Regions from separate parts of the Nicoliella spurrieriana genome, predicted to be linked through region 2. Evidence: predicted binding sites of a transcription regulator. Region 2 holds the regulator's gene; the other holds the start of a gene.
The links. The regulator LexA, encoded in region 2, represses DNA repair genes until DNA is damaged. The targets are predictions, from matches to a motif close to CNAACANNTGTTNG.
Positions count from the first base shown of each region.

Region 1: parE (DNA topoisomerase IV subunit B) is a predicted target of LexA. The motif match lies at 7,028-7,041, and genes of this name have one in related genera.

Region 1 is NZ_CP093361.1:1,240,520-1,248,781, reverse strand. It holds gene MOO44_RS06780 (WxL domain-containing protein) at 1-56, opposite strand, end outside; gene msrA (peptide-methionine (S)-S-oxide reductase MsrA) at 382-900, opposite strand; gene msrB (peptide-methionine (R)-S-oxide reductase MsrB) at 943-1,368, opposite strand; gene MOO44_RS06765 (manganese-dependent inorganic pyrophosphatase) at 1,535-2,464, opposite strand; gene parC (DNA topoisomerase IV subunit A) at 2,534-4,975, opposite strand; gene parE (DNA topoisomerase IV subunit B) at 4,999-6,957, opposite strand; gene plsY (glycerol-3-phosphate 1-O-acyltransferase PlsY) at 7,161-7,781, shown strand; gene MOO44_RS06745 (aldose 1-epimerase family protein) at 7,822-8,262, opposite strand, start outside.
Region 2 is NZ_CP093361.1:1,135,328-1,143,589, forward strand. It holds gene MOO44_RS06250 (adenine phosphoribosyltransferase) at 1-352, shown strand, start outside; tRNA gene MOO44_RS06255 (tRNA-Ser) at 416-503, shown strand; gene MOO44_RS06260 (hydroxymethylglutaryl-CoA synthase) at 631-1,800, shown strand; gene MOO44_RS06265 (nucleoside 2-deoxyribosyltransferase) at 1,810-2,250, shown strand; gene lexA (transcriptional repressor LexA) at 2,247-2,873, opposite strand; gene MOO44_RS06275 (DUF896 domain-containing protein) at 3,021-3,272, shown strand; gene MOO44_RS06280 (YneF family protein) at 3,348-3,563, shown strand; gene MOO44_RS06285 (lysophospholipid acyltransferase family protein) at 3,604-4,224, opposite strand; gene MOO44_RS06290 (tRNA1(Val) (adenine(37)-N6)-methyltransferase) at 4,315-5,067, shown strand; gene MOO44_RS06295 (GIY-YIG nuclease family protein) at 5,057-5,332, shown strand; gene MOO44_RS06300 (D-2-hydroxyacid dehydrogenase) at 5,399-6,397, shown strand; gene rpsB (30S ribosomal protein S2) at 6,550-7,311, shown strand; gene tsf (translation elongation factor Ts) at 7,399-8,262, shown strand, end outside.

The DNA of each region.
Region 1 (8,262 bases), 110 kb from region 2:
GCTAATATTCCTAACGTTGACGAGATTAAGAGGGTCTTCTTTGTTTTTTTGAGCATGGCTATTACTTCCTTTTAAGCGATGTATAACAGCGGCTTTTTATGCATTTAACGTATAATCACCATTTAACATAATGAGACGGCTGTTACCAATTACAATTATAGCACGCTCGTAAATAATTAGATATATAAAAAGCAGACTCAATAATACTGATATAATAGCTTTTGTATACCACATAAAATTTTAAACACCGTTACGGGTTACATTTTAAAATTATGTTCCTTAACGGGTTCCTACACTTAATTTTATTCATAAAAATGAATAAAATTACATTATATAAAAATAAAAAACACCGGTCGATTGCCGGTGTTGAATAGATATTAATTATTTTTCATTCCAATGACGTTTCTTAAAGGCTTCCCGACCACCTGCTTCTTCCATTACGTAACGGAGTGGATCCTTCTTATAAAAGTCCTGATGATAATCTTCAGCAGGATAAAATGGTTGAGCATCTTCAATTTGGGTCACGATGGGTTGATCGAACATCCCACTATTTTGCAAATCTTCTTTGGATTGTTCAGCAACTGCTCTTTGTTCAGGGCTATTAACAAAAATAACCGGGCGGTAACTATCACCACGATCTTGGAATTGCCCTGAAGCGTCAGTTGGATCAGTTTGATGCCAATAAATTTCAACTAATTGTTTGTATGAAATTTTATCTGGATCAAAAGTAATTTTAACGGCCTCAGTATGCCCAGTGGTATGGCTACATACTTGTTCATAAGTTGGATTAGGAACATGCCCACCAGTATATCCAGATACCACCTTTTCAATTCCAGGAATCGTATCAAATGGTTTTACCATGCACCAAAAACAACCACCAGCAAAAATTGCAGTTTCCATTTATTATCACTCTTTTCATTTAAAATTAACGTTGTCAAATGATTACTTAAAGAACTTAAGATAGTCCCCGTACCCTGCTTCTTGTAGTTTGTCAACGGGGATGAACTTTAAAGCTGCGGAATTAATACAATATCTTAATCCCCCACGGTCCTTTGGTCCATCTGGGAAAACATGTCCTAAGTGTGAATTAGCATCCTTACTACGGACCTCATTTCTGACCATCCCATATGAAGTATCTAAGTTAGAATTGATGTTTTTGTCATCAACTGGTTTAGTAAAAGCAGGCCAGCCACAACCAGAATCATACTTATCCTTAGAGGTGAATAGTGGTTGTCCACTAACCACATCTACGTATAAACCGTCCTCAAAGAAATCATCGTACTTTCCAGTGAACGGAGCCTCAGTTCCAGCATTTTGGGTAACATCGTATTGTTCTTTCGTTAACTTGCTCTTATCGTAATCGCTCATTATAATCCCTCCAAATATTATTAGGTCTTACACTACATATTAATAGTTTAAATAAATCGGGAATAATTGCAACTGATATGCTTATGATCACTAAATAAAAAACAACCAGTTCGAACTAATCATCATAGTTAACTGGTCGCTTATTAATTTAATGGTTAATGCAAGCTTATTCCATGGCTTCAGTTAGTGGTGGGACCACTTGTTTCTTTCGGGATACCACTCCTGGAAGGTTCATTACGTCGTTAGCATCTAATTTACCATTAAATGCTTTTTCTGCAGCAGCCTTAGGTTCACCAGTGACAATCAATGCAGAGTTACTATCCAAGACGTTCGTTACTAACACTAGGTATAGGTCAAAGCCATTTGCTTGGCTTGCCTTTTCCATTGCAGCTTTAATTTCATCAGTCCGCTTTAGGATGTCTTGTAAGTCCACTACGTTGATTTGGTCGATTCGAACGCTCTTGCCACCCATGGTGAATGACTTGGCATCTTCATCCACCAATTCGTCAGCTGAACGACCGTCAACATTAGTCCCGGCTTTTAACATCTTAATTCCATATTCCTTGTAATCAACATTAGCAATTTTAGCTAGTGCTGCTACGGCTTGACGATCAGTTTCAGTAGTCGTTGGTGATTGTAATAATAACGTATCTGAAATAATTGCTGAAAGCATTAATCCAGCTACCTTAGCTGGAACTTCCACATTATTTTCCTTGAAGAGCTTATAAATAATGGTACTAGTACACCCAAGGGGTTCTTCACGCATGTAAAGTGGCTTTTCAGTTTCGAAATTACCGACCTTGTGGTGATCGACTACGTGGGTTACGGTAACATCTTTAATGTCACTAACACTCTGTTGAAATTCATTGTGATCAACTAGCATTACGGAATCAACTTCTGGTTTAGCAGCTGAAATTACCCGGGGTGCTGGTTCGTCAAAGTAATCTAACACAAATTTAGTTTCGTCGTTTAATTCACCTAGTGCAACGGCTTCAACATCGTAACCTAACTTAGTTTGTAGATATGCGTATGCCTTAGCAGCATCAATTGCATCGGTATCTGGATTTTGGTGTCCGAAAATTAATTCTTTGCTCATTATTGATTGCTCCAATTCTATTATTATATTAATCTGACACTTCTATTATATTTTAGAAGCATTGATAAATCAATTTAAAGGTTTTTGAATCGAAACTGGTTGCCCCTCCGTTTTAACATCAACTACAAATGAGCCATTTGAATATCGCTCGCTCATAGGATGGTCAACTGGAACTACGTCATGAACACGTCTCCGATCGGTAAAAATATGCAAAGCCGTATTCATTGTATCGGGCTGGATCGAAACGAACCCGGTAATTTCATGTGGTTGTGCCTTGAGGGCCTTTAGGATAATCACGCCACGCCGTCCTCTACCAGCTAGGGGAATCTCAGCGACTGGAAGGTTCTTATATGCTCCCCGCTGAGTGATTATGGCCATCACTGAATCCTCACTAGCTAATTGACAACCGACAACTTGATCATCATCGCGGAGATCCATTGCACGGACTCCGGTACTCTTAGCGCCACTAAAGGAGACTTCTGAGAGCGCATACCGGGTCGCCATCCCTTCGCGACTGGCCACCACCAATTGATGGTGCTTAACATTAGCATCAATGTATTCAACCGTTACCACGTTAGCATCGGGATGCTTTAACTTTTCATAAACACTAGCGTGACTCTTATAAGTCCGGCCCGGTAATAGCTTGGCAAATTCAGTCAATTTTACATACCCATCACTCGTAGCAATCAAAAAACTGCCGGATTCATTTAGATGTTTGAAGGCAACCGTCTTGATGATTTTCTCGTCATTGGCCAATCCAATCGTTTGAGAAATGTGTTCGCCAGTATCCTTCCAACGGGTGTCGGTGATCTCAAAGACCGGCCGATAGATCAAATGCCCCTTGTTGGTGAACATCATTAAGTGGTCACGAGTATTTAATTGTTGCATAAAAATGGGATGGTCATCTGACTTCAAGCCGTTCTCATTGACCTCTGAAGCGCGATAAGAACGGATGCTACTCCGCTTGAGGTAACCATCGTCACTAACTAAGACAATTACATCCTCATCTGGAACTGTGACCTTCGTACTGATCTTAAGGTTCTCAATTTCAGCTTCAATTTGGCTCAATCGCTTAGAAGCATACGCCTTCTTAATAGACCGTAGTTCATTTCTTAAGACCAGGTCTAATTGCTTCGGGTCCGCTAAAATAGCCCTGAACCGTTCGATTCGTTTAGCTAATTCTGCTGCTTCTTGATTTAACTGGGTGACATCAGTATTGGTTAACCGGTACAGTTGTAAGTTAACGATTGATTCAGCTTGATTATTAGTAAAATCAAATTGTTCAATCAAATTATGCCTAGCGGATGATTTATCCTTACTCCCCCGGATCACCTTGATAACTTGATCTAAGATTGATAATGCCTTGATTAGTCCCTCTACAATTTCTTGCCGGGCTAATGCCTTGTTTAAATCAAATTGAGTCCGCTTCTTAACCACTGATCGTTGGAATTTAAGGTATGAGTCTAACGCCCGTTTTAACGAGAGCCGTTCTGGTCGCATGTTATCGATCGCGACCATGTTGAAATTATATGATACTTGAAGATCCGTATTCTTAAAAAGGTAGTTTAAAATTCCCTTTGAATCCACATCCCGCTTCAATTCAATTGCGATCGATAACCCATTACGGTCACTTTCATCCCGGACTTCAGCGATCCCGTCAATCTTCTTAGCAATTCTGATTTCATCAATTTGCTTAACTAACTGTAGTTTATTCACTTCATATGGAATCTCAGTGACGCGAATCAATTGCTTGTTCCCGCGCAATGCTTCGATGGCCGTTTTAGAACGTACTGCAATCCGCCCCTTACCGGTTTGGTAAGCCTTTTTAATTTCATCGATTCCCTGAATAATGCCACCAGTCGGAAAGTCGGGCCCCTTGACGTATTTCATTAATTCATCCAGGGATGCATCGGGATTCTTTTGTAAGGCAATGACCGCATCGATGACCTCCCCTAAATTATGCGGTGGGATATCAGTTGCATATCCGGCTGAAATTCCAGTCGCCCCGTTGACCAATAGGTTTGGGAATCGGGATGGCAAAACCACCGGTTCATATTCGGTATCATCAAAATTCAAGACCCAATCAACAGTATCTTTATCGATGTCGCGTAACATTTCACCGGCAATCTTGCTAAGTCTAGCTTCGGTATACCGCATTGCTGCTGGTGGATCACCATCCATTGACCCGTTGTTCCCGTGCATTTCAATTAAGGGTTCTCGTAATTTCCAGTCCTGGCTCATTCGCACCAATGCTTCGTAAATGGAGCTATCACCATGGGGATGGAAATTACCCATTACATTTCCAACTGACTTAGCAGCCTTCCGGAACCCCTTGTTGTAAGTATTACCATCCTTATTCATTGCGTAAAGAATTCTACGTTGAACTGGTTTTAAGCCATCACGAACGTCAGGTAACGCTCTTTCTTGAATAATCGATTTGGAGTAACGACTAAATCGTTCACTCATGATATCTTCAAGCGTTAGCCGTTCAATTGTTTGTCCATTTTTCAATTAATTGGGCCTCCCTTGATTAACTATTTAGCGGTATTATCTAAAATACTGCCGTCTTCTTCTAGGTTGAACTGAACATTATGCTCGATCCAATCACGTCTAGGAGCGACCTTATCACCCATTAAAGTAGTGACCCGCCGGTCTGCTAATTTAGCATCATCGATATGGACTTGAATCAACGTTCGTGACTCAGGATCCATGGTCGTTTCCCAGAGTTGGTCTGCATTCATTTCACCTAATCCCTTGAAGCGTTGTAGGGTGTATGGCTTCTTAAATGCCTTTACTTCCTGTTCCATTTCACTATTAGTCCAGGCATATGCAATTCGCTCTTTTTTACCAACCTTCTTTTGCACCTTATACAGTGGTGGTAATGCAATATAGACGCGCCCCGCTTCAATCATTGGTCGCATGTACTTGTAAAAGAAGGTCAGCAATAGGATTTGAATGTGGGCACCATCATCATCAGCATCGGTCATGATGATGATTTTATCATAGTTAGCATCTTTAATATTAAAATCAGAACCGACCCCAGCACCAACGGTATAGATCATGGTACTAATTTCTTCGTTCTTCATAATATCAGGTAGCTTTGCCCGTTCAGTGTTTAAGACCTTCCCCCGTAATGGAAGGATGGCTTGATGCTTACGATCACGTCCCTGCTTAGCAGATCCACCGGCTGAATCCCCTTCCACTAAGAACAATTCATTCTTAGCGGCATCCTTAGATTGAGCAGGGGTTAACTTACCTGATAACAGCCGTTCCTTTTTACGCTTTTTATTACCACCGCGACTTTCATCCCGCGCTTTCCGAGCAGCGTCACGCGCCTGTTGAGCTCGAATTGCCTTTTGAACTAATTGCTGAGCAAAGTCGCCGTTTTCCATTAAAAAGTAAATTAACTTATCACTAATGATGCTATCAACGATGGAACGCGCCTCAGGAGTCCCTAGCTTTCCCTTTGTTTGCCCCTCGAACTGTAATAGTTCTTCAGGGATCTTTAAGGCAATAATTGCTGATAGCCCTTCTCTAACATCGTTTCCATCCAGCTTTTTATCCTTCCCCTTTAATAGTCCTACCTTTTTAGCATATTCATTAAAGGCCTTAGTCCAAGCGCTCCGGAACCCTGATTCGTGGGTCCCACCATCCTTGGTCCTAACATTATTGACGAATGAAAGGGTATTTTCAGTATATCCGTCATTGTATTGAGCGGCTACTTCAACTTCAATCCCCTCCTTAGATCCATCAAAATACATGACCGGACCCAAGGTATGCTTGCCTTCGTTTAGGTATTCCACAAATTCCTGAATTCCCCGTTCAAAATGAAATTCATCATGCTTGGCTGGAGTCGTTCGTTCATCGGTCAACGTGATCTTGATTCCCTTTAGCAAGAAAGCTGATTCACGTAACCGTTCCTTTAAAATGTCGTAATTAAAAACGGTGGTCGTAAAAATAGCTGGATCTGGTTTGAAAGTCACCGTTGTCCCGCTATGCTCACTAGTTTTACCCAAATCATTCAAAGTACCGATGGGCTTACCACCGTTTTCAAATTTTTCTTGATACTTCCGACCATCCCTAACGATCGTAACCGTTAAGTTAGTGGAAAGCGCATTAACAACGCTTGATCCAACCCCATGTAATCCACCAGAGGTTTTATAACCACCGTTTTCAGAAAATTTTCCCCCTGCGTGGAGGACCGTCAAGATTACTTCAGGAGTGGGTTTGCCAGAAACATGGGTTCCAACGGGCATTCCCCGGCCATGATCAACGACGGTTAAACTATTATCCTTATGAATCGTAACATTAATTTCATCACCATATCCTGCTAATGCCTCATCAACGGCATTATCAACGATCTCGTAGACCAAGTGATGTAGCCCACTACCGTTAGTGGATCCAATGTACATCCCCGGCCGCTTACGAACGGCTTCTAATCCTTCCAAAACTTGAATGGAAGAATCATCATATTCTTGTTTTGATTTTGCCATTATGAGAAAACTCCTTTACATTATGCAATCTATATAATAATAACTTATTTGTGTAACTTTGCAAATTATGCGAACAAGCGTTTGAATTTTCCGCTAACCTTCTATGGTATAATATGATTAAGATAAATTATTATAACACTCGAAAAGATGAACATTTGATAAATTATCGTTATTTTAACCAAATCATTATTGGAGGCATCATTTTGAAAATTGCAGCATTGTTAATCATAGCATACTTACTGGGGTCGATTCCGAGTGGAATTTTGATTGGTGAAAAATTCTTTAACGTCGATATTCGTAAACATGGTTCTGGCAACATTGGGACCACCAACACATTCAGAGTTTTAGGCCCCATCGCCGGAACGGTCGTTTTATTCATGGACATCGCTAAGGGGGCGTTATCAGCAGCACTCCCACTTATTTTTCAAGTTAATTTTGGGTCCATTCATCTGACTGAATTAATTTTTGGACTCTGTGCGGTGGCTGGACATACCTTTTCCATTTTTGACAGATTCAAGGGCGGTAAAGCAGTTGCCACTAGCGCGGGGATGCTATTAACCTATAATCCAATTCTCTTTATATTAGCAACGGCCGTTTTGCTTCTGGTCCTTTACTTGAGCAGTATGGTTAGTCTAGCTAGTCTTTGTACCTTTATATTTGTTTCGATTGTTTCACTACTCATTAAGGATTACTTGCTAGCCACTATCGCTATTATCTTAACGCTATTTGTATTTTACCGCCATCGTAAAAACATTCAACGAATTAGAGCTGGTGATGAGCGTCTAGTCCACTTTGGCATTAATTATAATCGTAATCATCACTAAATAATTAAAGACGCTTACCAATTTGGTAAGCGTCTTTTTATTAATGGACCGTAATATCGAATTGAGTATTAAACCGCGCACCTGCAGCTAAATCCTTAATCCCCTTTTTATGGATTAAGAGGCCATCTGTATCAACATCATCGGCAATGCCCCACCACGGCTCAATACAAACAAATTGAGCATCTTGTGGGTATTGAGACCAAAGTCCCATGTACTCAGCATCCTTTGTCTGCAATGAAACGCCATGGTCATCGCTATTATGAGCATTGGTTAATTTAATCTCCACGGGGTTACTATTGAGATTTAAGATAACCGCATCGTTTTTAAAAAGAGTTCGGCTAATCCCTAATGGTGACTTCAAATCAATTTCGTTTCCACTTTTTGCATTACTCAATGAGTTTTGCAGTGGGACTTGATCAAAAATTTCATTGGGGATCACGTTCAATTGATAGTCACTAAATGTACCGGTGGTTAATGGGAC
Region 2 (8,262 bases):
CCCTGAGGCACGGGGATTTATCGTTGGTTGTCCAGTAGCATATGACTTGGGAATTGGGTTCGCACCTGCTCGTAAGAAGGGGAAATTACCTGGCAAGACGGTTAAAGCATCTTATGGCTTAGAATATGGTGAATCATCACTATATCTTCATGAAGGAGCAGTGAAGCCTGGTCAACGGGTATTGGTCACTGATGATTTATTAGCAACTGGTGGAACCATTAGTGCAACGATTGAATTAGTCGAAGATCTTGGTGGCATCGTCGTTGGAACTGCGTTCCTAATTGAACTTGCTGATTTACATGGTCGTGATAAGATTAAGGGCTATGATATGCTAAGTTTGATGAAATATTAATAATTAGTGGTAATGGTGTTTACAATTTTTTATAGAATTGATATAATACCATTATGCGCTTTTGGAGAGTTGGCAGAGCGGTAATGCATCGGACTCGAAATCCGACGAACCGATTAATCTCGGCGGGCAGGTTCGACTCCTGTACTCTCCTTCTTAAAAACATGTCCGTTATGGGCATGTTTTTTTAGTTTGTTTTAATTATTATTAATTGCTGAATTAAAGAGATTACATTTGTGATATGGTAGTGATAGTTTAATTTTATAGAATGGGGTTTTAGTATGAATGTTGGAATTGATGCAATTAGTTTTTACACTCCTGAAATGTACTTATCAATGGAAGAATTAGCTTTAGCACGGGATGAAGATCCTAATAAGTATTTAATCGGAATTGGGCAGCAACAACAATCAGTAATTCCAAATACTCAAGATGTGGTTACGATGGCTGCCAATGCCGCTGATGGGATTATTAATGATGATAACCGTGAACACATTGATTTGGTAATTTTTGGAACTGAAACGGGAGTTGATAATTCTAAATCAGCAGCAATTTATTTACAAAATTTATTAGGACTTAACCCTAATACACGTGCTTTTGAAACTAAGCAAGCTTGCTATGGTGCGACTGCAGGACTACAAATGGCGCGTGACTATGTCCAGCTACATCCTGATAAACAGGCATTAGTAATTGGTGCTGATGTTGCTAGATATGGAATTAATACCCCTGGTGAAGTGACTCAAGGTGGTGGAGCGGTTGCAATGCTAGTAACTAGTAACCCTAGAATAATTTCATTTGATGGGGTCAGTTCATTTTATTCTAAGGATATTATGGATTTTTGGCGACCATTGTATACCACTGAAGCAATTGTGGATGGTCATTACTCAAACGATGTATACGTTAATTTTTTTAATGAAACCTGGCAGCAATATAAGAAACAAACCGGCCTTAGCATTAGTGATCTTAAAGCCATGATTTTCCATTTACCATATCCCAAAATGGGCATTAAGGGTCTTCGGTCAGTTTTGCCTGAGGCAAGTTCGGAGCAGAGCACTACTTTGAAAACAGCATTTAACTTCGGAAGTATGTATAATAAAAGAGTAGGCAATCTTTACTCTGGTTCACTTTATTTAAGCTTATTATCACTGATTGATAATGATGATGAACTGGTTCCCGGTGACTTAGTGGGGTTATTTAGTTATGGATCCGGAGCTCAGGGTGAATTTTTTACTGGTAAGTTAGAAGCGGGCTTTTTTAATGCAAAGCGTAGGGATCACATTATTGCGATGCTTGATCAGCGGAAGCAGGTTTCGGTTTCAAAATATGAAACCATTTTTAGTTCATGGCCACGACTTAAGCCGGGAGACTTATCGTTACCGATTGATGCTGATAACGCGAAGTATGTTTTTGCTGGAGTTAAGAATAATCAACGCCAATATTTAATTCGAAAGTAGGGATATAAAATGAAAAAAGTTTATTTAGCAGGTCCATTTTTTGATGATGATCAAATTGCACGAATTAGTCGTGCTGAAGAGGCCCTTTTTAATAATCCGACCATTAGTGATTTCTTTAGTCCTAGAAAGGTTAATTTTCCAGAGGAAAAGGAAGGAACCGTTAGTTGGGGTAAAAAAGTTTATCAAAAAGATATTGACGAATTGGAAGCTAGTGATGTTATCGTTGCAGTTTTAGATTTTAAAGATGGTTTTGTGGATAGTGGAACTGCCTTTGAAATTGGTTATGCGACTAATATTGGAAAACCAATTGTGATATTACATGAAAATAACGGAATTATTAATCTAATGATTTCAAATAGCATTGTCGCTTATTTTAAAGATGCTAACGATATATTGCAGTATGATTTTGACAAACTAAAAACGATCCCATACGAGGGACCGCTTATTTAGTTGATATTTGGTCGATAGAGACTAATGACCTTACCTAAAATAGTAACGTGATCTAGAATAATGGGGCTCATAGTATCATTTTCTGGTTGAAGGCGATAATGATTAGCTTCTTTATAGAACCGTTTACACGTAGCCTCATTGTCTTCATTCATTGCAATTACGACCTCGCCATTTAAAGCAGTTGATTGCCTTTTAACGATTACTTGATCGTTATTTAAAATGCCGATGTTAATCATACTAGTTCCCTTAATTGTAAGCATGAAGAGTGAATCAGAAATTGATTGGTACTCAGGTGGAATTGGGAAGTACTCGATAACGTTTTCAACTGCTAAAATGGGCTCACCAGCAGCGACCTGACCTAGTAGTGGGATTTCTTGCTTACGAACATTAACATCTAGTTCTTTACATCCAAGGTCTGTAATCTCCAAGGCCCTAGTTTTCGCGGGATTCTTTTTTAAGAATCCCTTTTTTTGTAACCTAGTAATATGTCCGTACACAGTTGAAGTTGATGATAAGTTAACCCCGTCACAAATTTCACGAACGGTTGGTGGATACCCCTGTTTCTTAATTGAATTCCAAATAAATCTTAAAATTGCAATTTGTCTTGATTCAACTTTTGCGATTATAGTTCACCCCCATTACCCTTTATTTACAAAGATATCTTAGCATAAAAAATATGGAGTGTAAAACAGATGTTCGGGTGCTTTTATTTGAATATAATGTTAAAAACAGTTAATCTTATTAGTAAAGAATTATTTAGGAGGTAAACCATGGCTGAAGATAAAGAATTAATGAAAATTATTCCGAGAATTAATGAATTAGCCCATAAGGCTAAAAAAGAAGGACTAAGCGAATTAGAAAAATTAGAACAAGGAAAGCTTAGAAAACAATATTTAAAGCGATTTAGAGCAAATTTTAAATCTCAAGTTGAAATGATGAAGGTTTACAATGACAAGGGGGAGGAAGTTACCCCTAGAAAAGTTCGTGATATTCAACGTGGGAAGGGTCTTCGTGATGATTAGTGATTAACCACTTTAAAAATCATTATTAATTGTGTAAAATTAATATGATGACTTTTAAAATGGGAGGTGTAATTAATGGGAACTGGACTTTGGATTTTAATTGTGATCGTCGCCTTATTGGCCGGTGCTGCAATTGGTTTCTTTGCTGCTCGTAAGTACATGGAATCTTACTTAAAGAGTAATCCACCAATTAGTGAAGATCAATTAAGTGCCATGATGCAACAAATGGGCCAAAAACCTTCACAAAAGAAATTAAGACAAATGATGAATTCGATGAAAAATCGAAGTTAACAAATAAGCAATAACGCCAAATTGGCATTATTGCTTATTTTTATTTTTTAGAAACATCTACGTATTTAAAATTAGGATCAATCTCATGGTCTAATTGATCAAAACTAGCTTGCATTTGTGCCTCTAACTTTGCTTGCTCCTCATCATTAATTTTTGATTTGCGATCAAATTGAATTGGGTCACCAAACGCCACCGAAACTGGTTTCCTAGTAAACAGTTGTTTAAATGAAAGGGGCCCCTGATATACCACTGGAACTAATGGTACTCCCGCTAACTTAGAAATTAGTGCGGCACCAGCTTTTAATTCATCTGAATGACGACTACCAGATGGGAAAATAATAATTGATAAATCAGTTGTACGTAATAATTTTACTGGTTTTTTAATTACTGATGGGCCCGGCTTTTGCCTATCAACTGGGATTGCGTTTACTTTGTTTAAAATATATCTTAAAATAAAATTATTAAATAATTCCTTTTTTGCTAAAAAGGTAAACTTCTTAGGGCTGGCAGCAAGGGCAAAAAATAGCATATCAAACCAAGCCCGGTGGGGACCAACTAGAATGTAGTTACCATCGGGCAGCTTGTTTTTATTCTTAACATTAACCCGCCCGTTGATTAATTGTGTGATTACTTTAAATATGAATCTTAAAAATGAATACATTAAGTGTTATCCTCCTAGACAGTTATCAATTCAATATTATTCTATATTTAGATTTAATTGCAAGTAGTTTTTGGAACTGGAGTTGAAAAAATGAAAGTTGAACTTAATGAATCAGAAAGAATTGACCAACTTTATAGTCAAAAAATAAAGGTAATTCAAAATCCCAATGTGTTTTCGTTTTCATTAGATGCAATTCTTTTGGCCAACTTTGCAGCTATTCCTAAGTCAGTAAATACTCGTGTGGTTGATTTATGCGCTGGAAATGGTGCGGTTGGTTTATTTGCAGCGCACAAAACTAATGGACAGTTTAGTGAAGTTGAAATCCAACCTAAGTTGGCTGATATGGCCCAAAGAAGCGTCGATTTAAATGACTTAAGTGATCGGTTTACCGTTTATAATACAGACATTAAAGATGTTTATAATTATATTAATCATGATTCAACGGATGTGGTGATTTGTAATCCACCGTACTTTGCAAATTCAGAAAATAGTCATAAAAACTCAAATCAGTATTTAGCAATTGCCAGGCATGAAATAAAAACTAATTTGAATATGGTATTGTCAATTACTAGTGGACTGCTTAAAACCAATGGTCGTTGTTATTTTGTTTATCGTCCGGATCGACTTTTGGAATTACTAGATAAAATGAGCTTAAATCGTTTGGTACCAAAGGAAATTCAATTCATTTATCCACGGATTGATCGTGACGCAAATATGATTTTGGTTTCAGGAATTAAGGATGGTCGACCTGGGGGACTTAAAGTTAAGGCTCCAATTACGGTTTATCAAGGTCATGGGAATCAATATACTGAGCAAATTAGTCGGGTGTTATATGGAAAATAATGCAGAGAAGTTCTATATGTACGTATTAAGATGTGGGGATGGCTCGTTTTACGGTGGCTATACAAATAACTTAGCCCATCGAATTGCTCAGCATCAAAATGGGACTGGAGCTAAGTATACCCGTTCGCATGAACCAGTGGAATTAATTTATTATGAGTCATTTTTAACAAAGAAAGCAGCACTGCAGGCTGAATATGCCTTTAAACACCAAAGTCGCGCTGCTAAGGAGCAATACTTAAAAAAACACAACGTTAAATTGAATTGATAGTTTGCTGATTAATTGAATGTTATAATGATTAGGTTAATATAATTTAGGAGGGTCCGCTTAATTATGAAAATTATTGTTTATGGTGTTCGTGATGATGAAAAACCATTTTTAAAGGAATGGGAAGCTCAAAATGAATCCGTTGATGTCCAAATTGAAAGTGTGCTTTTGGATGCAGATTCAGTAAAGCTAGCGAATGGTTTTGATGGGGTCGTTGCGTTCCAACAAAAGCCCTATACTGCAGAGATATTAGATCAATTAGGGACTTTTGGGACTAAGGTATTATCATTACGAAACGTTGGGGTCGATAATGTCGACTTTACTGCTGCTAATCGTAATCATATTAAAGTGACTAACGTTCCTGCATACTCACCACAAGCAATTGCGGAATTTACGGTTACTCAGTTAATGCAACTATTGCGTAATACTAAGGTGTTCAACCATAAAATTGTCAACGGTGATTTAAGATGGGCACCAAATATTGCAACTGAATTAAATCAATTGACGGTTGGGGTGTTTGCTACTGGCCGAATCGGTCGTGCTGCAATTCAAATTTATCGTGGATTTGGGGCTAAAGTAATTGCATACGATATCTTTAAAAATCCTGAATTGGATAAAGAGGGCATTTATGTTGATACCCCTGAGGAACTTTATCGTCAATCAGATGTTATTTCCCTTCATGCCCCAGCCGTAAAGGAAAATGAACACATGTTAAATGACAATACATTTGCTCAAATGAAGGACGGTGTGATCATTTTAAACCCAGCTCGGGGCACCTTAGTGGATACCGATGCGTTAATTCGTGCATTGGACAGTGGTAAAGTCGGTGGAGCTGCACTTGACGTTTATGAAGATGAAGTTGGCGTTTTCAATACTGACTTTGGCAGTTTTGATAAGATTCCAGATGCTCGAATCAAAAATCTTTTGGAACGCGATAACGTATTAGTTACTCCACATATCGCCTTTTATACTAAAACGGCTGTTAAAAGCATGGTAAATACTTCAATGGACGCCAGTCGAGATGTCATTAGTACCGGAGAATCAGATAAAATCGTTAAAAATTAAAATTATTGATTGCATTGGATAGTTATATTTTGTATAATTATATAGTTAATATTTCACACCTATTGTGATAATCTTGCCGGTGCTCATTTTATGAGTTGTAAGGTTAAATGATCAATGGGAAGGAAAAACTTATTTATTATGGAGGAAATATCATGGCTGTTATTTCAATGAAACAATTATTAGAAGCTGGTGTTCATTTTGGACACCAAACTCGTCGCTGGAACCCAAAGATGAAGGAATACATCTTTACTGAAAGAAATGGAATCTACATTATCGACTTACAAAAGACGGTTAAGTTAGTAGATGCTGCTTACAATTTCATGAAGGATGAAGCATCAAAGGGTGCAACGGTTCTGTTTGTAGGAACTAAGAAGCAAGCTCAAAATTCAATCGAAGAAGAAGCTACTCGTGCTGGTCAATTCTACGTTAACCACCGTTGGTTAGGTGGAACTTTAACTAACTGGGACACTATTCAAAAGCGGATTGCATACCTTAAGAAGCTAAAGAAGATGTCTACTGATGGAACCTTTGATTTACTTCCAAAGAAGGAAGTTTCACTTCTTAACAAGAAGATGGCTAAATTAGAATACTTCTTGGGCGGAATTGAAGATATGCCTAAGATTCCTGATGTTTTATTTGTTGTTGATCCTCGTAAGGAAGCAATTGCTGTTCACGAAGCTCACATCTTAAACATTCCAATCGTTGCAATGGTTGATACTAACTCTGATCCAGATGCTGTTGACGTTGTAATTCCATCTAACGATGACGCTATTCGTGCTGTTCGTTTAATCACCTCTAAGATGGCTGATGCAGTTATCGAAGGTAACCAAGGTGAAGAAGGCGTTAGCGAAAACGATTTTGAAAAGGCTCCAGAAGCTGATGCTGCTGAAGACGCAAAAGAAGATAATGAATAATTAAAAGCACTTGGGCTGACTCAATTTTGGACCGCTAAGGCCTAGGTTTGAGTCAGCTTTTATTATGAATTAAAAGGAGAAATAAATATGGCTGCTAAAATTACTGCTGCTCAAGTTAAACAATTACGTGAAAAAACTAGTGTTGGAATGATGGATGCTAAGAAGGCACTTGTTGCTTCCGATGGTGACGAAAAGAAGGCTTTAGATTACCTTCGTGAAAAGGGAATTGCTAAGGCTGAAAAGAAGAGTGGTAACGTTGCTGCTAATGGATTAGCACAAATTGCTGTTGATGGTAATGTTGCTGCAATCGTTGAAGTTAACGCTGAAACTGATTTCGTTGCAACTAATGATGATTTTAAGAAGTTAGTTGATTTAATTGCTAACACGATTGCCGCTAACAAGCCTGCTAATATGGATGAAGCTTTAGCTCTTAGTACTCCAGAGGGTAGTATTAAAGAAAGTATTATCCATACTACTCAAATTACTGGTGAAAAGGTTTCACTTCGTCGTTTCCAAGTATTTGAAAAGGACGACAATGGTCATTTCGGTGCTTATCTTCACAATGGTGGTTTAATTGCTGCATTGGTTTTAATTGAAGGTAGTGATGATGCTACTGCTAAGCAAGTTGCAATGCATATTGCTGCTGCTAAGCCTGAATTCTTGGATAGAAACGACGTTCCTAAGGACCGTTTGGACCATGAACGTGAAGTGCTTAAGAAGGAAGCTTTAAACGAAGGTAAGCCAGAAAAGATCGTTGAAAAAATGGTTGAAGGTCGTTTAAACAAGTTCCTTGCTGGAATTAGTTTAGCAGATCAAGAATTTGTTATGGACACTGACCAAACTGTTGGTAAATTTGTTGAAAGTAAGAATGCTCAATTAAAGGGCTTTGCTAGATACGAAGTTGGTGAAGGAATCGAAGTTGAAGAAACTAACTTCGCTGACGAAGTAAAT